One region of the Novibacillus thermophilus genome, then DNA from elsewhere that is predicted to be linked to it. Evidence: riboswitches for the same ligand, from Rfam matches in the RefSeq annotation. Region 1 holds a riboswitch; each other region holds the start of a gene.
The links. Region 1 has a riboswitch for thiamine pyrophosphate ahead of tenA (thiaminase II). Riboswitches for the same ligand answer to the same signal wherever they lie in the genome.
Positions count from the first base shown of each region.

Region 2: linked by a shared signal. The riboswitch ahead of thiD (bifunctional hydroxymethylpyrimidine kinase/phosphomethylpyrimidine kinase) and the one ahead of tenA (thiaminase II) in region 1 are both predicted to bind thiamine pyrophosphate.
Region 3: linked by a shared signal. The riboswitch ahead of tenI (thiazole tautomerase TenI) and the one ahead of tenA (thiaminase II) in region 1 are both predicted to bind thiamine pyrophosphate.

Region 1 covers NZ_CP019699.1:337,793-345,614, forward strand. The annotation lists rRNA gene B0W44_RS01850 (16S ribosomal RNA) at 260-1,818, shown strand; rRNA gene B0W44_RS01855 (23S ribosomal RNA) at 1,976-5,007, shown strand; rRNA gene rrf (5S ribosomal RNA) at 5,042-5,158, shown strand; gene tenA (thiaminase II) at 5,193-5,894, opposite strand; TPP riboswitch at 5,992-6,097, opposite strand; gene B0W44_RS01870 (ThiF family adenylyltransferase) at 6,243-7,268, shown strand; gene B0W44_RS01875 (thiamine pyrophosphate-binding protein) at 7,339-7,822, opposite strand, start outside.
Region 2 covers NZ_CP019699.1:2,975,549-2,983,370, forward strand. The annotation lists gene sat (sulfate adenylyltransferase) at 1-491, shown strand, start outside; gene B0W44_RS18260 (hypothetical protein) at 616-789, shown strand; gene trhA (PAQR family membrane homeostasis protein TrhA) at 934-1,584, shown strand; gene B0W44_RS14510 (S8 family peptidase) at 1,681-2,973, shown strand; gene thiW (energy coupling factor transporter S component ThiW) at 3,116-3,616, opposite strand; gene thiE (thiamine phosphate synthase) at 3,613-4,278, opposite strand; gene thiM (hydroxyethylthiazole kinase) at 4,278-5,075, opposite strand; gene thiD (bifunctional hydroxymethylpyrimidine kinase/phosphomethylpyrimidine kinase) at 5,080-5,898, opposite strand; TPP riboswitch at 6,011-6,124, opposite strand; gene B0W44_RS14535 (CynX/NimT family MFS transporter) at 6,693-7,822, shown strand, end outside.
Region 3 covers NZ_CP019699.1:3,557,637-3,565,458, reverse strand. The annotation lists gene hutH (histidine ammonia-lyase) at 1-47, opposite strand, end outside; gene B0W44_RS17340 (transposase) at 344-1,969, shown strand; gene B0W44_RS17335 (thiazole synthase) at 2,023-2,796, opposite strand; gene thiS (sulfur carrier protein ThiS) at 2,796-2,999, opposite strand; gene tenI (thiazole tautomerase TenI) at 3,138-3,782, opposite strand; TPP riboswitch at 3,841-3,951, opposite strand; partial or broken gene B0W44_RS17320 (YjiH family protein) at 4,082-5,409, opposite strand; gene B0W44_RS17315 (agmatinase family protein) at 5,426-6,424, opposite strand; gene hutI (imidazolonepropionase) at 6,445-7,719, opposite strand.

The sequences.
Region 1 (7,822 bases):
TTATATTATGTCTCGCCGTGAAAAAACGGCATTGCTTTTTGAACCGCGCAGGTGCGAATGGAAAGAAATAGCGTATTGACAGCAAACGCCCTGCGTGATAAGATGTAGGATGTCGCCTTTCAGGCGAGAGCGCGAATGTTCCTTGAAAACTGAACGAACAAGCCAACGTCCAAGAGCTTGGAACAGCTTGTTTCGTACAAGGAGCCTGTTTGGCTTCTGAAGGAAAGTGTTACGCAGCTGAGCTGCGGACAGACCATTTTTAATGGAGAGTTTGATCCTGGCTCAGGACGAACGCTGGCGGCGTGCCTAATACATGCAAGTCGTGCGGGTGAAGCCGACCACCCCTTCGGGGGCGGATGGCGGAACCAGCGGCGGACGGGTGAGTAACACGTGGGCAACCTGCCTGCAAGACCGGGATAACTGCGGGAAACCGGAGCTAATACCGGATAAGAGGCTTTTCCGCATGGGGGAGCCTTAAAAGGCGGCGGAAGTCGTCGCTTGCAGATGGGCTCGCGGCGCATTAGCTAGTTGGTGAGGTAAGGGCTCACCAAGGCGACGATGCGTAGCCGACCTGAGAGGGTGACCGGCCACACTGGGACTGAGACACGGCCCAGACTCCTACGGGAGGCAGCAGTAGGGAATTTTCGGCAATGGGGGAACCCTGACCGAGCAACGCCGCGTGAGCGAGGACGGCCTTCGGGTTGTAAAGCTCTGTCATGTGGGAAGAACGGCTAGGAGAGGGCATGCTCTTAGCGTGACGGTACCACAGGAGGAAGCCCCGGCTAACTACGTGCCAGCAGCCGCGGTAACACGTAGGGGGCGAGCGTTGTCCGGAATTATTGGGCGTAAAGGGCGCGCAGGCGGTCTCTTAAGTCTGATGTGAAAGGCCACGGCTCAACCGTGGGATGGCATTGGAAACTGGGGGACTTGAGTGCAGGAGAGGGGAGCGGAATTCCCGGTGTAGCGGTGAAATGCGTAGAGATCGGGAGGAACACCAGTGGCGAAGGCGGCTCTCTGGCCTGTAACTGACGCTGAGGCGCGAAAGCGTGGGGAGCGAACAGGATTAGATACCCTGGTAGTCCACGCCGTAAACGATGAGTGCTAGGTGTTAGGGGCGTCACGCCCTTAGTGCCGAAGTAAACACATTAAGCACTCCGCCTGGGGAGTACGGCCGCAAGGCTGAAACTCAAAGGAATTGACGGGGGCCCGCACAAGCGGTGGAGCATGTGGTTTAATTCGAAGCAACGCGAAGAACCTTACCAGGGCTTGACATCCTCTGACCCCTCTAGAGATAGAGGTTTCCCTTCGGGGACAGAGAGACAGGTGGTGCATGGTTGTCGTCAGCTCGTGTCGTGAGATGTTGGGTTAAGTCCCGCAACGAGCGCAACCCTTGAGCTTAGTTGCCAGCATTGAGTTGGGCACTCTAAGCTGACTGCCAGTGACAAGCTGGAGGAAGGTGGGGATGACGTCAAATCATCATGCCCCTTATGTCCTGGGCGACACACGTGCTACAATGGCTGGTACAGAGGGCAGCGAAGCGGTGACGCGGAGCCAATCCCTAAAAAGCCAGTCTCAGTTCGGATCGCAGGCTGCAACTCGCCTGCGTGAAGGAGGAATCGCTAGTAATCGCGGATCAGCATGCCGCGGTGAATACGTTCCCGGGCCTTGTACACACCGCCCGTCACACCACGAGAGTCTGTAACACCCGAAGTCGGTGAGGCAACCGTAAGGAGCCAGCCGCCGAAGGTGGGACAGATGATTGGGGTGAAGTCGTAACAAGGTAGCCGTATCGGAAGGTGCGGCTGGATCACCTCCTTTCTACGGAGTAAAAAAAAGGCGTTCGGCTTGTTCGTTTAGTTTTGAGGGAGACATTCTCAGAAGAGAATGGTCTCTGCCGTCCCGTGGAGGGGCGGATGTGTTCCTTGAAAACTGGATCGGAAGCATTCACCGGGATGACGAGAGTCATGTCGAGAACGATTAAGCAAGAAAGGGCGCACGGTGGATGCCTAGGCGCCAGGAGCCGACGAAGGACGGGGCGAACACCGAAATGCCTCGGGGAGCCGTAAGCAGGCGTAGATCCGGGGATGTCCGAATGGGGGAACCCGCTCTCTTTCATAGGAGAGCATCCGTTGCTGAATGCATAGGCAGCGGAGGGCAACCAGGGGAACTGAAACATCTTAGTACCCTGAGGAAAAGAAAGCAAGGCGGGCCCTGCGAAAGGGAACCTTTCGTGGGTGCTCAAAGCGATTTCCTGAGTAGCGGCGAGCGAAACGGAAACAGCCCAAACCCGGCACTCAACTGAGATCCACAAGACGCATTTATCATATGCGTAGTGGGTTTGAGTTGAGTGTCGGGGTTGTGGGGCGTCTCATAAGGAGTGAGAAACGGACGGGATAGCCGAAGCGGCCTGGAACGGCCCATCAGAGAAGGTAAGAATCCTGTAGGCGAAATTCTGTCCGCTCCGAGACGGACCCCGAGTACCGCGGGGCACGGGGAACCCCGTGGGAAGCAGGGAGGCCCACCTCCCAAGGCTAAATACTCCCTGGCGACCGATAGCGCACCAGTACCGTGAGGGAAAGGTGAAAAGCACCCCGGGAGGGGAGTGAAAGAGAACCTGAAACCGTGTGCCTACAAGCAGTCGGAGTCCGGGTAATCTGGATGACGGCGTACCTTTTGTAGAATGGACCGGCGAGTGACGATGCGTAGCGAGGTTAAGCGGGAGACGCGGAGCCGTAGCGAAAGCGAGTCTGAAGAGGGCGATTTTAGTTGCGCGTCGTCGACCCGAAACCGAGTGATCTACCCATGTCCAGGGTGAAGGTCGGGTAACACCGACTGGAGGCCCGCACCCACGTCTGTTGAAAAAGGCGGGGATGAGGGGTGGGTAGGGGTGAAATGCCAATCGAACTCGGAGATAGCTGGTTCTCCCCGAAATAGCTTTAGGGCTAGCCTCAGGGGAAGAATCGCGGAGGTAGAGCACTGATTGCGTGAGGGGCCCTCGACGGGTTACCGATCGCAGTCAAACTCCGAATGCCGTTGATTCGGTTCCTGGGAGTCAGACGTCGGGTGCTAAGATTCGACGTCGAGAGGGGAACAACCCAGACCATCAGCTAAGGTCCCGAAGTATCCGTTAAGTGGGAAAGGATGTGGCGTTGCCGAGACAACCAGGATGTTGGCTTAGAAGCAGCCATCATTGAAAGAGTGCGTAAAAGCTCACTGGTCAAGTGACGTCGCGCCGAAAATGTACCGGGGCTAAACGGATCACCGAAGCTATGGGCGGGACACCGTGGTAGGGGAGCGTACCCAGTGCAGCGAAGGATTTCCGGGAGGGAATGTGGAGCGCTGGGTAGTGAGAATGCCGGTATGAGTAACGATAAGAGGGGTGAGAATCCCCTCCGCCGAAAGCCTAAGGGTTCCTGAGGAAGGTTCGTCCGCTCAGGGTAAGTCGGGACCTAAGCCGAGGCTGAAGAGCGTAGGCGATGGAGAACAGGTGGAGATTCCTGTACCACCGCGTTCCGATTGAGCGAAGGGGGACGCAGGAGGGCAGGGGAGCAGGCGGATGGATGTGCCTGTCCAAGCGGTGAGAGAGCAGCGCGAGGCAAATCCCGCGTTGCGAGGATCTTGAGCCGTGATGGGGAGTGAAACTTAGAGTAGCGAAGTCCCTGCACCCACACTGACAAGAAAAGCCTCTAGCGAGGAGCGCGGTGCCCGTACCGCAAACCGACACAGGTAGGCGAGGAGAGGATCCTAAGGCGCACGGGAGAACTCTCGTTAAGGAACTCGGCAAAATGGCCCCGTAACTTTGGGAGAAGGGGTGCCCCGTTAGGGTGGCCGAGAGGTTGCCTGAGGGGGCCGCAGTGAAGAGGTCCAAGCGACTGTTTAGCAAAAACACAGGTCTCTGCGAAGCCGCAAGGCGACGTATAGGGGCTGACGCCTGCCCGGTGCTGGAAGGTTAAGGGGAGGACTTAGCGGAAGCGAAGGTCTGAACCGAAGCCCCAGTAAACGGCGGCCGTAACTATAACGGTCCTAAGGTAGCGAAATTCCTTGTCGGGTAAGTTCCGACCCGCACGAAAGGCGTAACGACTTGGACACTGTCTCAACGAGAGGCCCGGTGAAATTGTAGTATGCGTGAAGATGCGCATTACCCACGACAAGACGGAAAGACCCCGTGGAGCTTGACTGCAGCCTGATAGTGGATTTGGCGATGATGTGTACAGGATAGGTGGGAGCCAGAGAAATCGGTTCGCCAGGATCGAGGGAGGCGCCGGTGGGATACCACCCTCATCATGGTTAAATCCTAACCGACCGCCGTGAGCCGGTGGCGGGACATTGTCAGGTGGGCAGTTTGACTGGGGCGGTCGCCTCCTAAAAGGTAACGGAGGCGCTCGAAGGTTCCCTCAGCGCGGTTGGACATCGCGTGAGGAGTGTAAAGGCAGAAGGGAGCTTGACTGCGAGACTGACAGGTCGAGCAGGGACGAAAGTCGGACTTAGTGATCCGGTGGTTCTGAGTGGAAGGGCCATCGCTCAACGGATAAAAGCTACCCCGGGGATAACAGGCTTATCTCCCCCAAGAGTCCACATCGACGGGGAGGTTTGGCACCTCGATGTCGGCTCATCGCATCCTGGGGCTGAAGCAGGTCCCAAGGGTTGGGCTGTTCGCCCATTAAAGCGGTACGCGAGCTGGGTTCAGAACGTCGTGAGACAGTTCGGTCCCTATCTGTCGTGGGCGCAGGAAATCTGAAGAGGAGCCGTCCTTAGTACGAGAGGACCGGGACGGACACACCGCTGGTGGACCAGTTGTTCTGCCAAGGGCATCGCTGGGTAGCCACGTGTGGCCGGGATAAGCGCTGAAAGCATCTAAGCGTGAAGCCCCCCTCAAGATGAGATTTCCCACCAGGCACTCAGGTGCTTGGGTAAGACCCCTTGGAGAAGACGAGGTGGATCGGTCCGAGGTGTAAGCGTGGTAACACGTTGAGCTGACGGATACGAATCGGTCGAGGGCTTAATCGAGAGAATGCTTCCGACCAGTTTTGAGGGAATGCTGTCTGGTGGCCATAGCGGAGGGGACACACGCGTACCCATGCCGAACACGACCGTTAAGCCCTCCAGCGCCGATGGTACTCGGGGCGAGAGCCCCTGGGAGAGTAGGTCGCTGCCAGGCGAAACGAATGGCGGGAGCCGTAAGGCCCCGCCATTTAGTTTTGTTGAACGCCTTCTACTTTATCTGTCGGCCACATTGTGATGTTTTCCGCCATGTCCCAAAACATGTACTCAAATCGGCTTGTGTTCACGACGATGTCTTCTAATGTCGCTAATTCGTGTTCAGGTTTCCCGTCGGCCACTTCATTCATTAAGTCCTTGCAGTCATTTGCCAGTTGTGTGAACGCTTCGGAGGAATACGTCTGCACCCAGTTTCCGTAAAATTCGTGCTCTAAAGCACCGCGCCATTGCGCTAACGCTTGACCGACATAATTGTAACTCCAAGCACAGGTGAGAACGGCGGCAATGACGTTCTCAATTCCCCCCTTTTGCGACACATTCAGCATATAACTCGTATAGGCTATCGTCGTGGCCGATGGTTCGGTTGCTTCTAATTCTTCAGGGGAAATATTAAATTTCTTGGCGTATTGGCGGTGAAGCTCCATTTCAAAATTTAACGTCTCGTGCAACAAGTTGGCAAAGGTCGTCATCGTTTGCAAATCGTGGGCTTTTGCACTTCCCAGGGCAAAGACGCGGGAGTATTCAATCAAATAAACGTAATCTTGTTTCATAAAGTGTTTGAACTTTTCCCGTTCCAGCCAACCTTCCCCGATTCCTCTGACAAACGGGTGTTCTACATATGCCTTCCAGATCGGCCGCACTTTTTTCCACAGGCGGTCTGTAAATAAAACGGTCATGCTTCATTCACCTCTAGCTCAATTTTGATCGCAAACTGAAACTGTACACGAAAGACCCCACCCGCAGGAAAGGATGGGGTATAGGCTTACACATCAATAAGTGCATATACCACTTCCCTCCGCTAGTACGAACTAGATCAGGTTCTAAGGGTCAAGAGTGCGCTCTTTCTCAGCATCGAATCGATGCACCCCTAGTGGCTAAAATTATCAATTTTTTGTATCCTATTAGAACATATTATTTAAAGAAAGGCAAATGTTCTTAATTATTTACCGGCAAGAAATGTTTCGTTGTGTTAGTATTTAAAATGGAACAAAATGCCGTCAACAGTGGCTAGAGGGTGTTTTAAAATGCATGAACGATATTCAAGGCTTGCCCTTTTCACCCCGATTGGCAAGAAAGGGGTCGAGCACTTGCGCCGCTCTTCGGTGCTCGTCGTCGGTGCTGGCGCCTTAGGGGGACCGGTGTTGGAAATTCTTGTACGGGCAGGAGTCGGAAACATCCGTCTCGTCGACCGCGATTACGTCGACTGGTCCAATTTACAGCGACAAACGCTATTTAACGAACAAGATGCGCGCCGTATGCAACCAAAAGCGATTGCGGCTTACCACTACCTTTCTGCCGTCAACCGCGACGTCCATATCGAACCACTCGTCTCTGACGTGACGAAGGATAACGTGCGCGACTTCATTCAAGGCATGGATGTCATCATTGACGCAACAGACAACTTTGAAACGCGTTTTTTACTCAATGATGCGGCGTGCGAGGCGGGGATCCCTTGGATTTACGGCGCGGTAATCGGCGCTTACGGCGCTTCGTTAACAGTGATGCCCGGACAAACTCCGTGCCTTGTCTGTTTGTTCGGTGAAGAGACTCCACAGCAAAGGGAGACGTGCGATACGACGGGGGTCATCGCCCCCGCATCCCAAATGGTCGCATCCCATCAAGCGGCGGAAGCACTTAAACTGTTGACACACAACGAAGCCTCTGTCCGCGATACGTTTGTTGCGTTTGATCTGTGGAAAAACGAGCATGTGGAAATGAAAGTGTCACACAAGCGGAAGCCCTCATGCCCCGCGTGTGGGGATCATCCTTCATACCCTTACCTGTCGGGGCAAAAAGGAGCGAGCACCTCCGTCCTGTGTGGCCGCGACACCGTCCAGATCCGGTTGCGCAATGTGCGGGAATGGGATTTAGTGTCCATGGCTGCACGTGTTCGTTCGCTGGACAACGAGACGGTGTACAATACCCATCTCCTTTCTTTTCAAGTCGAAGGCCACAGAATTGTGGCGTTTAAAGACGGACGAGTCCTCGTACATCATACGAAAGACACGGCGACGGCACGCCGTTTGTGCGCGAAATACTTAGGGATGTAAATCGACGTGATTAAATGGTACGGCGTATTGAACGACGCTAGGGAAAGGGCAAGGGGTTCTTCCTTGGGAACTACTGAACGGCCTGTTTAAAATAGGTGAACGGTGGCATCGCGTCCGATGTGTGGACGTCCACTACGGCCGGTTCGCCGCATGTAAACGCCGTTTCCAACGCAGGTGAGAGCTCGTCTGCAGTCTCAACGTGAATGCCTTTGGCGCCGAACGCTTGAGCGAGATCGGCGAAATTCGGGTTGATGAGCTCGGTGCCGAAAGGTTGCATGCCTTGCGCATTCATGCTGTTTTTCTCCATGGAGAGGGAACGGTTGTTCATGACAATGACGGAGACAGGAGTGCGGTAGGTGACAGCAGTAGCCAATTCCATCATCGTCATGGCAAAACTGCCGTCACCGACGCATGCGACGACCTGGCGCTCTGGAAAGGTGAGTTTCGCCGCAATGGCGGCAGGGAGGGCAAACCCCATCGTTCGCCATTTTCCAGAGAAGAGAATGTCTTGCTGTGTGGCCCGGAAAACGCGGTTAAACCAAACCGTGTGGTCA
Region 2 (7,822 bases), 990 kb from region 1:
ACATTCCGGCAACGGTGCGAATGAAGAGCTATCAAGTCTTGCTCCACCACTACTACCCATCGGACCGAACCGCCCTCGGAGTGTATCCGGCAGCCATGCGGTACGCCGGGCCGCGTGAAGCCGTCTTACACGCCTTAGTCCGAAAAAACTACGGGTGTACGCACTTTATCGTCGGCCGGGACCACGCCGGTGTGGGCGACTACTATGGCACTTACGATTCACAGCACATCTTTCGTCAGTTTGAGGATCACGACCTTGGCATCCAACCGATGTTTTTTGAACACAGTTTTTACTGCACCAAATGTGCCGGTATGGCCTCCCTGAAGACGTGTCCCCATCGCGATGAAGACCGCGTCATCCTTTCAGGAACGAAGGTGCGGGAAATGTTGAAGTCCGGGAAAACGCCACCGACAGAGTTCAGCCGTCGAGAAGTGATCGAGGTTTTGATGGAAGGCTACCGACAAGAGAAAGGTTCTGGCACATGCTGCTAGCGGCAGGCTGCATTCCTGTTGGGACAGAGGGTGGCTTAAGGCTACTCCTGTCTCGCATGTTCATCTCGTTGCCGCAAGAAGAAAAACTGTACTGCCCAGTGTGGATTATGAGGAGGGATGTCTAGTGAACATTGCAGACAACTTACAGCACCTTGAAACTCATTACATAAACATCTGGATAAAAAAGTGGGAACAACAGCTAGCTGAGATCGATTCTGAACCGTTACGCAAACAGTTACAAGAGAATATTGACAAAGCAAAACGAGAAATCAAAAAAAGAGAGGAGGGTGGGGAGTAGTCAATCAAGCCCGTCACGACATCCTGCTTACTGTCGTTCCCGGGGAGACAAGCCCCCGCCATATCAATTGACTGCCTCCAACGGACCAAAATGTGATAGGCTGACATTAACTTTAAATTTTAAACAGGGCGGAGTGGTCGCAACATGAAACGGTTGAAGATGAAAGAACCAGTGAACACGTGGACCCATTTTGTCACGTTTATCGCTGCCATTGTAGGGTTAGTGTTTCTCATTACATTGACGCGGGAAAACATGACCAAGCTTGTGACGATGACGATATACGGCGTGAGTATCATCGTGTTGTACGGTGCAAGTTCTCTGTACCATTGGATCAAAACGACACCGCGGAAAGAGTACATACTGAGGAAAATCGACCACGTCGCCATCTATGTGTTCATCGCGGGTTCGTACACACCCGTTTTTTACTACGGACTTGAGGGTTCCTGGCGATGGACGATGCTTTCAGCTGTCTGGGTGCTCGCTTTCGTTGGCATCGTCATCAAATTAGCTTTTGTTCAAACGCCGCGATTGATTTCAACGGCATTTTACGTCACACTGGGCTGGATCGCCGTCGTTCCGTTTGTTCAACTGGTTGACAACTTACCACTCGGAGCCATTGTATTGATGATGGCCGGCGGCATCGCCTATACGATAGGGGCGGTGATATACGCGACGAAAAGTTTTGACTTCTATCCCAACCGCTTTGGATTTCACGAAATATTCCACTTGTTTGTGATGGCCGGAAGCATCCTGCACTTTATCATGATGGTCGCTTTCATTGTGCCGTTGAGATAATAAATATTTAAATTTTACTTCATATTTTTAAAAATTTAAGATATAATGACAATAAAACAGATAAATTTTTTATCGCATGTTGAAGGAGGGAGCATCGTGAATCCATTGTTCAAAGGTTGGGAACAGAAGGCCGTGCAAGTGTTGGATCGCACGTTGGCGGATACGTTGCCAGGAGTAAAGAGCGAATCGACATTACCTGTTATAATCGAGATGACCCCAAACGCAAAAGAAGAGGAGCGGCAGGAGATCAAGCAACTCTGCCAACAGCGTAAACGAGACGAAATCGTAAACGAATTGAAGTACATCCCCATGGTTACTGCCACTATTTGTCAAGATACTTTGCGGGAAGCGGCCCACCACCCGGGCGTCAAGCGCATCTTCTACGATCAACAAGTGCGCGCCTACCTCGATGTGGCCGTTCCGACTGTCGCTGCGGACGAAGCGCACGCCCGGTGGGGGTTGACTGGCAAGGGCATCACGGTGGCAGTGCTCGATACGGGGATAGAGGCTCACGACGACCTCACCAAACCTGAAAACCGTCTCGCAGGTTTTAACGATTTAGTCGGAAACGAGACAGAATCTTACGATGACAACGGCCACGGAACGCACGTAGCGGGGATTATTGCCGGAAACGGCTATCGTTCTGACGGTAAATATGTCGGTAGTGCTCCCGAAGCCAATCTCGTCGGCGTGAAAGTGCTGGACAACCGAGGTTCTGGTCAAGTATCGACGATCATGAGGGGCATCGACTGGTGTATCCAGGAAAAAGAACAGTACAACATCCGCGTGATAAACCTGTCTTTAGGCGGACCGGCAACTGAACCTTACACGGATGATCCGTTGAGTCGAATGGTGGAGCAAGCGTGGCACAACGGTATCGTCGTGTGTGCGGCTGCGGGGAATGAAGGCCCTGAGCCGGGCACTATCGGCACGCCGGGATTCCACCCCTCCATTGTGACCGTCGGTGCTACGTACGATCAGAACACGGAGACGACTGAAGACGATAAAGAATCGGAATTCTCCAGCCGCGGTCCTACCGTCGACCACCTCAACAAGCCAGATGTGTTAGCCCCGGGGGAAAAGATCGTCTCACTTCTGGCAGAGAATTCACCGCTGAACAGAAGAATTGAAAGGGGAGACCTTTCTTCTCCGCTCGACGGATACGTGGAACTGTCCGGAACGTCGATGGCCACACCACTCTGTGCCGGCGTCGCCGCGTTGCTCATACAGCACAATGAATCGTTGTCACCTAACGATGTGAAGTCGATTCTCGTCAGTTCGTCTACACATCTGAAGGGCAGCCAGCCGGGCTACGTCAACGTCGTGAGTGCATTGAAACTGGCTGAAGTGTATTTAGAATACGGGTCGCACGATGTGTATTCAAGTTAGCTGTCATCGGTTCTTTCGATAACCCGTCTCGCCAAAGGGGAACCCTTCGGTTCCCCTTTCCCTGATCATTTCCAGCTAACCTGCGCTGTCTCACCCTATCTCTTCGCCTCCGAAAGACCAGTTTTGGCTTTCCGTTTTTCCTTCAAGATCTGCCGCCGTTTAACGGTAACTTTTGGAGGTACCGGACGATGATGACTCCGATGATGGCGCCAGCGGTACTGCTCACGAGAAAACCTGGGACAAAGGCTAGCACGGCTTTCGTTTCGCCGAAGAAGATACGTGCCATCGGAACACTCAGAAGTGAGCCCAAAATACCCGTTCCGATCATTTCTCCAGCTGCCGCAAACCGTATTAGCCGCTTTCGCCGGTACAGCCACCCTGCCAACAAAGCACCGACCATCCCCCCTGGAAAAGCAAAAATCGTCCCGACACCGAGCAAATTTCGGAGTACCCCGATCAAAAAAGCGACAGTGACCGCGGGAAGGGGGCCGAACAGGACGGCTGCCAACACATTGATGGCATGCTGTACCGGATAGGCTTTCGCTATACCGGCAGGAAACCAGATAAACTGTGAACTGACAGTACCGATCGCAACCAAGACGGCCATCGCTGTCAAACGCTGTACTTGGCTTTTTCTCCTCACGGTTGAACTTTCCTCCGTTCCGTTTCGACCGTTTGCAAAAGCGCTCTGGCCGCCGCCTCCGGGTCCGTTTGGGAAGCTATGGCCGAAATGACAGCCACACCGTCAGCTCCGGCCGAGAGAATGTCAGGGACGTGCGCGGCTCGAATGCCACCGATGGCGACAATCGGGATCGGCCGTGTCAGTTGTTTACAGAGCGCAGCCAACCCTTCTGGTCCGAGGGGAGTTTTGGCATCGCTTTTTGAACGGGTGGGAAACATCGGCCCAACTCCGAGATAGTCAGCCCCAGAAGCAATCGCCTCTTCCGCTTCTTGTAACGTGTGGACAGAGACGCCAACCCACATGTCGTCACCCGTTAACGCGCGAACGTCTTCGACAGGGAGGTCGTCTTGTCCGACGTGAATGCCGTCAGCCTCGAGCAACAAGGCCAAATCTACACGATCGTTCACAATGAAAGGGATGTGGTGTTGGCGACATTCGCTGCGCAAAGCGCGCCCGAGGGCCAACGTTTCTTTCATCGTCAAGCCCGAATGCTTGTCTCTAAACTGAAAACACGTAATACCACCTGCAATCGCCTTTTTCAGCACATCGACAGGAGAGAGGGGAGGGGCACAGTCTTGACTGCCCATGACGAAGTATAAGGATAAGTGACGGGCCGGGACCATCACACATTCCCCTCCAAAACCGATAGTTTGGCCATGTCACGCAGCTCACGAGGTGTCATCAAATAAAGGGCATCGATTAAACGCCAGTTTAGCTCGCCGGGGCCTTTTGCCGACCGTGCTGCCAGCTCCGCCGCTACAGCCATCGCACTTAAACCCGCCACGGCGGCAAGGGTGGAGTCGTTTGTGACGGCGTGACAGGCGCCGACGATAGCGGTGGTTAAACAGCCAGAGCCTGTAATGTAAGGAAGTAGGGGATGGCCGCCTTCAATGACGACGGTGCTGTCAAGGCCCGCGACCACGTCCGTTTTTCCCGTCACTGCCACCGTTGTCCCGTACTTGTTCACGAAAGACTGCGCCAGCTGCACGCGGTCGCCGCCGTCATCAGATGCGTCAACCCCTTTCTGTCCCCACGCCACACCGCACAATGCGGCAATTTCAGCCGCATTTCCGCGGACGACGGCAATGTCCAGTTCGGCTAACAGCTGCTGGATCTGTTCATTGCGGTAAGCCGTCGTCCCGTACCCGACTGGATCCAAAATAACCGGGATCTTCAACCGGTTCGCAGCGTGACCTGCCAACTGCATCGCCTCTACCGTGCGTTCTGTCAAAGTGCCAGCATTTAACACAAGGGCCCCGGCGTGGGCCACCATGTCGGCCACTTCTCGCGGTTCCGAAGTCATCACGGGTGACGCCCCGATCGCGAGCGTCCCGTTAGCTGTAAAATTGGTCACAACGAGATTCGTAATGTTGTGGATGAGTGGTTTCCGTTGGCGCAATGTTGCCAACAACGTCTCCATCTGTTCACGCACGGGATAACCCCTCCTGTCTGTTGCGGTAAGCCCAGTGGTTGACAGGGCCGTGACCGCGCCCTAAATGGATAGGGTGTTTAATCGCTTCGGTAATATAGGTCTTTGCCGTTTCTACAGCCTGTCGAAGGGGAGTCCCTTTGGCTAGCTCCGCCGTAATAGCAGCAGAAAACGTACAACCGGTTCCGTGGGTGTGTTTTGTGTCATAGCGTGAAGCGACCAGTTCGTCAAACACCGAACCGTCGTAATAAATGTCGCGGGCCTCGTCATCCAAATGCCCGCCTTTCACGACGACAGCAGTAGCACCGAACTCATCGACGATCTGTTTAGCAGCGTCTTTCATCTGCTGGACGTTCTGAATTGTGCGCCCAGTGATTTCTTCTGCTTCGGGAAGATTGGGGGTTACAATCGTCGTCAAAGGGAGCAGTTCGTTGACCAGCTCTTTTTTCGCCGTTTCGGCGAGGAGTGCGTCACCGCTTTTGGCAACCATCACTGGGTCCATGACGTAGTTGTCAACATTGTACGCCTTCATCTTCTGCGCGACTAACCGAATGACGTCGGACTGGGAGAGCATGCCCGTTTTCACAGCATTGGGACGAATGTCTTCGTAAACGGCGTCCATCTGGCTTTCAATGAGCTCGAGGGGCATGTCTAAAAAGGTTTTGACGCCCAGCGTGTTTTGACTGACGACAGCCGTGATGACGGACATGCCGTAAACGCACAATTCCTGAAACGTTTTTAAGTCGGCATGAATGCCCGCACCTCCCGACGGGTCCGTTCCGGCAATCGTTAAAGCTCTCGGTACCTGTCCCATGATCATCACTCCGTAAAATAGTTGAGTTTCAGTACATTCATGCACTCTGCTGCAGAGGGGGGGAGGCCCGTCGACGTTCAAGTAAAAACACCGCAGATGCCATCCGCGGTGCAAAAAATTCTTAGATGTTCCCTCCGCTGGCATTACCCAGTTCAGGTTAAGCGGTCGACGGTGACAACTAACCATCCTCTCAGCCCGGTTTACCCGAGCTCCCGCAGAATGTATGAAATTCATGCGCTTACAGCTATTATAGGTTTTATCACCGCTATCTGTCAATGCAACGCTCTCCAGTTTTACAGATCAAAAAGCTACTGAAGAGAAAAAGAAGAGGGCAGCGGTTGTTCTGAGGTTCAGACGATTTTACATATATAGTTACAAAACTTATATTTTGTAACGGTACTATATGGCCAAGAAGTTGACAAAAGCCTCCCTCATCGCCTAACGGAAGTCACCAGCCCTTTCATCCTTCATCAGTTATATAGATGTGATTTGTAATAAGGTTTCCTTACAATCCATTGCCTTGACTATAGTAGTAGGCTCTCCCAAATGCGGACGGATATTATGTTTTCCCTGCTAACCGTCTCTGATCGAACAGCGCTTCGTTAGGGGGATTTGGCCTATTATGCCTTGGAGTTGGTCACATTCGTCCAGTTGGATCGTAAGGATGCTAGTTTCAAATATTTTAATGCGAATTGCTGTGGTGTATATCTACGTTTATGATTGAAACAGTTCTGCCTAGTCTCTCAAACCTGTCCCCCGTTTAAGTTATACTAAGAGTAAGGGGAAAATGACACATGATGAGAATAAAAGACAAAGTAAATGTTAAGCGTGCTGATATTGTTCTTCTTATAGGGATTGTAGCGATCTCCGCCAATTTGCGTCCGGCGATTACGTCTGTCGGCCCTCTCATCGGATTTATACGTGACGACATGCATTTATCCAACGGTTTAGCTGGCCTCCTCACGACTCTCCCTTTAGTCGCCTTTGCCGTCTTTTCTCCGTTGGCGCCGAAGTTTAGCCGCAGACTAGGTATCGAAATGACTTTGTTTCTCGGCCTCATGACGTTAGTTGCCGGGATTATGTTGCGCTCGACCCCCTCAATGTCTACCTTGTATACCGGCACCTTTACGATCGGCACGGCCATTGCGGTCTCCAACGTCCTGCTGCCGAGTCTCATTAAACAGAAATTTTCCGACAGAGTCGGTCTCATGACAGGTGTGTACACGACGTTTATGGGCGGTTTTGCAGCGCTTGGATCCGGTGTGAGCGTTCCCCTGGCGTCGCATTTAGGTTTCGGGTGGCGAAGCGCGCTCGGGTTTTGGGCCGTTTTAGCGGCTTTTGCCGCACTTGTTTGGCTCCCTCAACTCCGCCATCAAAACCGATCGGGTACTTCGCAAAGGATCGACGTGAAGCTAGGGGGGCTTTGGCGCTCTCCTCTCGCGTGGCAAGTGACTTGCTTCATGGGATTACAGTCGTCTATTTTTTATGTCACCGTGACGTGGATTCCCAATCTCCTTCACGATAGCGGCATGGACCCTTCGACGTCCGGATGGATGGTATCCTATATGCAGCTCATCGGTCTTCCGGCGACATTTATCGTGTCTGTTCTTGCAGATCGCCGTCCCAATCAAAAACGCATCGTGTTTGCAATCAGTTCGCTTTATATCGTCGCTTTTGCCGGGCTGCTCAGCTTGAAGACGGCCTGGGTGTACGTGTGGATCACGCTTCTTGGAATCGGCCAAAGCTCCACCATCAGCCTGGCGCTCGCATTCCTCGCCCTTCGTGCAAGAAATGCTCAACAAGCGGCAGAACTTTCAGGGATGGCCCAGTCTGTCGGCTATCTACTGGCCGCAGTCGGTCCAGTGGCTATCGGTTATCTTTACGATCTGACTCAGACATGGTCCGTTCCGTTAACGGTACTGAT
Region 3 (7,822 bases), 410 kb from region 1:
TTTTGGCACTTTTCCAACGTCAGGTTGTTTCCGTCAAGCAACATCATGGTGTTTGTGGTCCCTCCACAGAAACAAAATAAGAGGCCACACCAAACTGGTGCGACCTCCTCATGAACTCACTAACTTTAGGTCACATTGCTTATTGTGAATGCTGTTTCCCCAGATTATAACAAATGTAACCGGTTAACGCAACAGGCTTTTTTTCCGATGCTGAAAAGATAACATAGCTAATCAATTGTCGAATCACCATTAGTTTTGTCGAAATGGGTCAGTCTACAAGGAAAATAGTGGTTCCGGAGCGAATGTCTTCATTCCAGATAAAAATCGGAATGAGGGATGATTGATGAGTAACTTCGCCCACATCTTAAACGACCGTTTTTCCATTGTGGCCGCTACAAGGGATGATGAATACGTCGCCCAGGTGATCAGCACCACGAAAACGATGGACAGCGTACACAACCTGGAAGATGAAGCTATCTTGGATGATTTTATGGGCTACTTGTCAGAAACCGGTGTCCTCCATTCTTTTTCCACCTTTCAAGCTAGCCAGTATCAACGGGTGATGATTCCGTTTTATTACTTCTTGATCACGTATTTGGCCAAAACATTGCTGGGCATTAAGGCGATGAAAAGTTTGCCTGCTCTGTTGTTTAGTGATCAGGGTGTGATGCGAACCTTGGGCTTTTCGGCTATGGTGTTGGAAGAAGGGTACTGTAATCGGGGTGCCGGTAAACGGCATAACGACACCCCACCCGCCAGCCCGTTTACCCCTCAGACACTGGCAGAATTCATGAATAAGGCGACACCACAGGAGATTGAACAACTGTTTAACACCAATATCGCCAACTTAGCGGCATCTGGTGCTTTCTACCAACAAGTGACGGGCATCATCGATGGCACCGATATCGAAACGACGCCGAACTACGAAGGTGCCGGAAAAGTGATGCGCAAAAAGAAAATCCACAACAAAAAGGGCGTCCGGGAGATCGAGTGTGTCGTTTACGGATGGAAAGCGATTGTGTTGTTTGACCAGCACACGGAAATTCCCCTTGCTCTAAAAGTCGTCCCCATTCATGAACACGAGTCCAAATATACGCGTGTGCTCATCGAGCAGGCTCAGCGCAATCTGGGCAAGCACAGCCGGATCACCCAAGTGTTGATGGATCGGGGCTTTCTGGACGGCACCACCTTATATTGGCTCGACCAACAAAAGATCACATTTGTGATTCCCGCACGCTCCAACATGGACGTCGCCCAGGATGCACGGGACTTGGCTCAAGCGTCCATGGGGGTGACGGATACACGCCAAGAAAAACAGACGTCCGGTCGTGGCAAAAGCAAAACCGAGCACATCCTCGAGACCCAAGTTACTGGTGTCAAGGCGTTAACCAGTTATGTCGATTATCGGGACCCGGCAAAGCCCGCAAAGCAATACAGTAAGACGGGCGGCGGCGGTTGCCCAATCAACGCCGTGGTCATTCAACGCTACCGAAACGAGGAGATCCCGGCAGACAAATGCCCTGTTTTTTTGACCAACAGTCCCGTTGACCGCCCTTTTGTTCCGTATGATGCTTATGATGGGCGCAGCCTTATTGAGAATTTACTTTTTCGTGAAGGCAAACAGGGCTGGAATCTGGAACATGCGCCAACCAAAACGGCCAATGGCATGGTATCGCACGTCTATTTCACGTTTTTGACCATTGCCCTGACAACGGCTTATCGAACTTGGTGTGCCGAGCAAACGGAAGAAGGCGAAGAGAGTGAATCCTCTAATCAGCCGTCGAAAGGGATTCGCAATTGGCGTCGTCGCCTTATGCAAGAAAATCAAGATCAGATCATTGTGTTCAGTGGCCCTTATTATGGTATCTTCCATCTCATGACCTTTGTTCAGCTTATGGGAGGTCAAGTTAAAGACCAGTCTCCCCGTGAGACTGCCGTTTTTCGACAAAATCATCATTTTTCGCCTTAAGTTATCTTTTCAGTTTTCCGATGGCGTTGGCCGTTTGGTGTGGTGCAACGTCTCTAAGGGGCTGGCACACCTTCCACTGGACTGCTGGCCGTCGCGTACCGCTTCTTTGGAACGATCCCCGCTTCAAAGCCCAAGCGCCCTGCCTCGATGGCCAACTTCATCGCTTCCGCCATTTTGACCGGGTCTTTTGCGGAGGAAACGGCTGTGTTGAGAAGGATGCCGTCGGCTCCGAGCTCCATGGCGAATGCTGCGTCGCGGGGGGAGCCTATGCCAGCGTCCACGATGACCGGGACGTCGGATTGCTCAATAATCAAGGATAGATTTAACGGATTGACGACGCCTTGGGCGGAACCAATGGGGGAGGCCCCCGGCATGACCGCATGGACGCCCAGCTCCTCTAGACGCTTCGCCAATACGACGTCATCTGACGTGTACGTCAGGACGATAAAACCTTCTTCCAACAACTTTTCAGACGCTTTCAACGTTTCGACAGGGTCCGGCAACAACGTTTTGTCACACCCGATCACTTCTACCTTGACCATGTCGCACAATCCTGACGCTTTTGCCAGTTTGGCGATGCGGACCGCCTCTTCTGCAGTTTTGGCACCGGCAGTGTTGGGCAACAGCGTGTATTGAGTGAGATCTAACTGCTCTAGAAAGTTCGGTTGCGTCGGCTCGAAAATGTTCATCCTTCTGACAGCGAACGTCAAGATTTCAGCTTCTGCCGCTTGTACGGCTTTGCGCTGGACATCCAGCGATGGATACTTGCCCGTTCCCAAAAGCAATCTCGAGTGAAACGTTTTATTGGCTATTTTCAACACGGCCATCAACCTCCTCCGACGAAATGAACAATTTCCACGCGGTCGCCTTGATCGAGTTTTTTCGAGGGGTAGTGCTCTTTGTCCACAATTTCCCGGTTGTGTTCGACGATGACAATCCGGTCTTGCAGATGGAAAAACTGAAGTAAATCGGAAATCGTCTGGACGCTGTCGTCAAGTGTCACCTCACGACCGTTCACGTGCAATTCCACCGCAGTCACCTCCTCTCGGTCGACGGAAGAGCGGTCATACGGACTTACTTGGCTTGAACAGACGACGTTCCTTTCCGTTTTGAAGGTCCGTCGAAGAAACGTGCTGCCGGTGAGATGTCCCTGTCGTAGCGCCAACGGTTAAACGGGTCGGGTTCCATGGCCTCCCCCCTTGTGCACAAAATGGAACGAGCGAGCAGCTTTTTGCGGATTTTCCGCCGAAAAAAGAGCAGACATGACGGCAATGCCGGCGGCACCCGCTTCAACAACGTCTTTTGCGTTGTGTGGATGAATGCCCCCAATGGCGACGACGGGCCGTTTCACCGTGTGGGCGACCGCCCTTAAAGCGTCCAACCCCCTCGGAGACAAACCGGGCTTTGAACGGGTTGTGAAGATATGCCCGAACATGACGTAATCGGCACCTTTTTGTTCCGCTTGGAGGGCGTCTTCCAGCGTGTGAACGGAAACGCCGGCTTTCAACTCGGGGAACTTTTCCTTCAACCGTTCGACGGGGATCCCTGCGGAAGGGAGGTGAACGTTGTGGAGGCCGAGCAGAAGGGCGATATCCACACGGTCGTTTACGACTAACTTCTCTCTCGGGACTCCGCTGTCAACGAGAGCTTGGATCAGTTGCACGATTTTTTTTGGCTGTTTATTTTTTTCCCTGATGTGGATAAAGTCGACGTCACGCTGGATGAGTAATAAAATTTCCGACAATTCCTCCACCGTTTGGGAGCCATCGGTCACGGCGTGGAGCTCGACGTGTTTCGCCTGTTTTAAATTCATTCCGCTTCACCTGCCATTTAAAAAACCACTTCCCAGTTGTGGAAAGTGGTTGAGGCTCACGTTTCTCCCATCACTTCCCTACGCTGGTATTGACCCAGATCAGGTTCAAAGGGTTTTAAAGTGTCACTTTAATCTCAGCCTTTCTCCAAAGGCACCCCTAGTGATTTTGTATTCATGTTTTCGCTTTCGTCAGCTGTTTGACTCCATCGTATCATAACACAGCAGGAGCTGCCAACCACAGACGGTGTATTCCTCCTAAGCTCCTTTTTGACAACTCGGGCAGTCGCCCACATTTCGGCTCACAGCAACAAGTAAGCGAGGGGAGTGGCAATCAGTATGGTCAACACGACGCGTTCGAACCAAATGACAACCAACTTGGGAATGCTCACCGGGATCTCCGTGGACAAAATGACGGGTATGACAGCGGAGAAGAATAAAATCGCAGACACGCACACGATGCCGGTAACGAATTTCGTCATCAGGGCGGCGTCCACTGTCAACAGGGCTGGCAAGAACATCTCCACAATGGAAAGGGCTGCAGCTTTCCCGGCGAGCAGCGGTTCAGGCAGTTGGACGAGTGCCGCAAACGGGTAGAACAAGTAGCCGAGGAAATCAAAAAGCGGCGTATATTCCGCTAACACGAGTCCGATGAGCCCGACAGACATGATGGACGGTAAAATGCTCATCGTCATCACGAAGCCGTCTTTTAAATTTTGCCATACATTTTTTGACAAATTTCCGCCGTTTCCATCGCTTTCATCCAGGCGTGGCGCAGGCGGTTGTTTTCTATTGTGATTTCCGGGGTCCCTTTTCCGTCATAGTAGTTTTCACTCATACGGTTCAGAGGCCAAATTCGGACTGTGATCGCTGTCACCACAAACGTCACGACAAAGGTTGTCCAGAAGTAAGCGTTCCACATGTCCATCAGACCGAGGGTGTCGGCCACCACCACCATAAACGTGACGGACACGGTGGAGAAACCGGTTGCAATGATAGTCGCCTCTTTGACCGTGCACTTCCCCTCTTTGAATAAGCGGTTAGTAATTAACAGACCGATGGAATAACTGCCGACGAAGGACGCCACGGCATCGAGAGCTGACCGGCCCGGCGTCTTCCAGACGGGTTTCATCACCGGCTGCATGAGGATGCTGATAAACTCCAGCAATCCGTAGCCGACGAGCAGGGCTAAAAATATGGAGCCGATTGGAACGAGCAACCCCACGGGGATGACGAGGGAATTGAGCAAAAACGGGCCCATGTTGTCGTGAAACAGCCAGGCTGGACCGAATTCAAAGACGAGCATGACGGTGATGATGAAGCCGAGAACTTTTAGGACTGAAAACGTGAGAGCGACCGCGTTTTCCTTCCACGTTTTGGCGACAAAGGGGTAAACGGCTCCCAGCGCTATGACGAAGAGTGCGTAATAAGGTGTCAGACTAGAGAACGCCGTACGAAAGCCCGAGACGATGTGATCGAGCATAATGGAGTTCGTGCCGTTTAGTGTCACCGGAATGAAAAACATAAAGATTCCGATGGCACTGAACAGAAAGAATCGACATGCCGCGGCTGGTGACACGGGAGGCTGTGCGAGTGTTTGGTTTGTTTTTGTCCGATGTAGTCCATCCAATGTGTGAACACTCCTTTCAGTCGTGTTGTCGCAAGTAGAATCCCGTCAGGAAACTGAGCATCGTGTGTACGCCGGCTTTGACAGTGGCCTGTGCGACATCTTTGTGCGGATCGAGGCAGACGATGTCCATCGCTTTCACATGCGGGTCGCGTCCGGCTGCCGTGACCGCCGTGAACAGTTCGTCGGTCTGCATGCCGCCGGGTGTCGTAGCTGGGGCTCCAGGACCGTACGCTATGTCGAGGACGTCCATGTCGACAGTGACATAAACGGTGTCCACGCGGCGCTTTAGATCGAGGAGCGCCTCCTGGATCACGGCATCTAAGCCGCGCTGGCGCGCGCGACGCATGGTCACGTATCGGATTCCCGCTCTGTCTGCGTACTCTTTGAGGGACTTGGCGTTGAAGAAACCGTGCAGTCCGATGTTCCAGACGTCTTCCCCTTTAATGGTGCCGCTCTCAATCAAGTTTCGAATGGGAGTCCCGTTGCTCGGGCCGTTGTCTTTTAGACTGCGCAGGTCAAAGTGGGTGTCCAGCTGCAAAATGCCGATCCGCTCGTCTGGGTGCGCTTTTTTCCACCCCTTCACGAGCATGGCCGTTATCGAATGGTCGCCGCCCAGTGCCAGCGGAAACGTGTTCGGATGGTGTGTGCGCATGGCGTACATCGCATCTGTAATGGCTTTGTGGCTCCAGGCGATGTCGGTCACGTGCTGCTTCACGTCTCCCAAGTCGACGACGTTTAGCGGCGTCAAATCTACGTCGTAATCAAGGTTGTACGGGACAAACCCTTTCCACGCTTGGCGCATGGCGTGGGGCGTTTCACTGGCGGCAGAGGCGCTGATCGACGAGCGGGACAGCGGGACCCCCAACAGGGTGACATCGACGTTTTGCCATTCAACGTGATCGGCGCCGGGGCTTAACGACCTGATCCACTCGTGAACTTTGGGTTCACGGACACCGGTTTCCTTTTGCCAGACAAAAGGCGGTGGATTTAATTGCGGGTACGGGTAAGTCGTCATGTTCATCACCTGCTCTTTGTTTAAAGGAGCGATCCTTGTTTGACCACGACCTTTCCTTTTTTCACGACTGTGTCGACGAGATTGACGGCGTAATTGTACTGCATGTAAGCGACGTTCGGAGCGTCGAAAATGACGAGATCGCCTTGTTTGCCAGTTTCGACGCTACCGATGACGTGGCCGCGCTTGATGGCGTGGGCGGCGTTGATCGTGGCGGCAGTAATGACTTCAGCCGGCGTCATGTTCATTGAAAGGCAGCCCAAGTTCATGATAAACGGCAGCGATTCTGTCGGCGATGAGCCGGGATTGCGGTCTGTCGACAACGCCACCGGCACGCCGGCATCGATCATTTTGCGGGCGTTTGCCGCTTCAGTCATGAGGAAGAACGCGGTCCCAGGCAGCAGAACGGCCACGACACCAGCATCGGCCATTTGCTTAATTCCTGCGTCTGTAACGCGCAGCAAATGGTCGGCCGACACGGCACCGACCCGGGCTGCGGTCTCCGCCCCTCGGTACGGTTCAATCTCGTCTGCGTGTATTTTCGGCAACAGGCCGTGTTCTTTTCCGGCGGTTAAAATGCGTTCTGACTGTTCCGGGGTAAAGACGCCCAGTTCGCAAAACACGTCGTTAAATTCGGCTAGGCCGCTTTCGGCCACTTTCGGGATCATCTCGTGAATGACAATGTCGACAAAGCGGTCTGGATCGTCTTTGTACGCTTCAGGGACTGCGTGGGCGCCCATAAAGGTGGAGACGATGTCGACGGGGTGATCGTCGTCTAACCGTTTGGCGACGCGCAACTGTTTCAGTTCGTGCTCCAGCGACAGGCCGTAACCGCTTTTTGCTTCTACTGTGGTCACCCCGTGTTGCAGGAAGCGGTCAAGCCGTGGAAGTGTCTCCTGATACAGCTGTTCCTCTGATGCATTCCGTGTCGCTTGGGTCGTACTGTGAATGCCGCCGCCGGCATTCATAATCTCCATGTAGGTGGCCCCGCTGAGCCGCATTTCGAACTCGTTCTCACGACTTCCGGCGAAGACGACGTGCGTGTGCGGGTCGACGAGGCCGGGGGTGACGACTTTGCCGCGGGCATCAATCTGGTCGGCTTCAGACAGGCGCTCACCCACTTGTGCCAAAACGTCTGAATCATGGCCGACGTAGCGAATGGTTCCGTCTTCGACCCAAACAGATCCGTCTTCAATGATCCCTAAGTCACTCATGCGTTTTCCACTAACCGGCGTTTCAGACGTTCCGCGCAGTGTGACGAGTTGCGCTGCACGGCGGACAAACAGTGGTTTCGTCATGACGGACCTCCTCTGCTGTATTTCTAACGCTTCGATAGACAGTCATCCTCAAAGTGCATCCTTTCAGTACATTCGCAACCTTCGGGTTATGCGGGCAACTGTG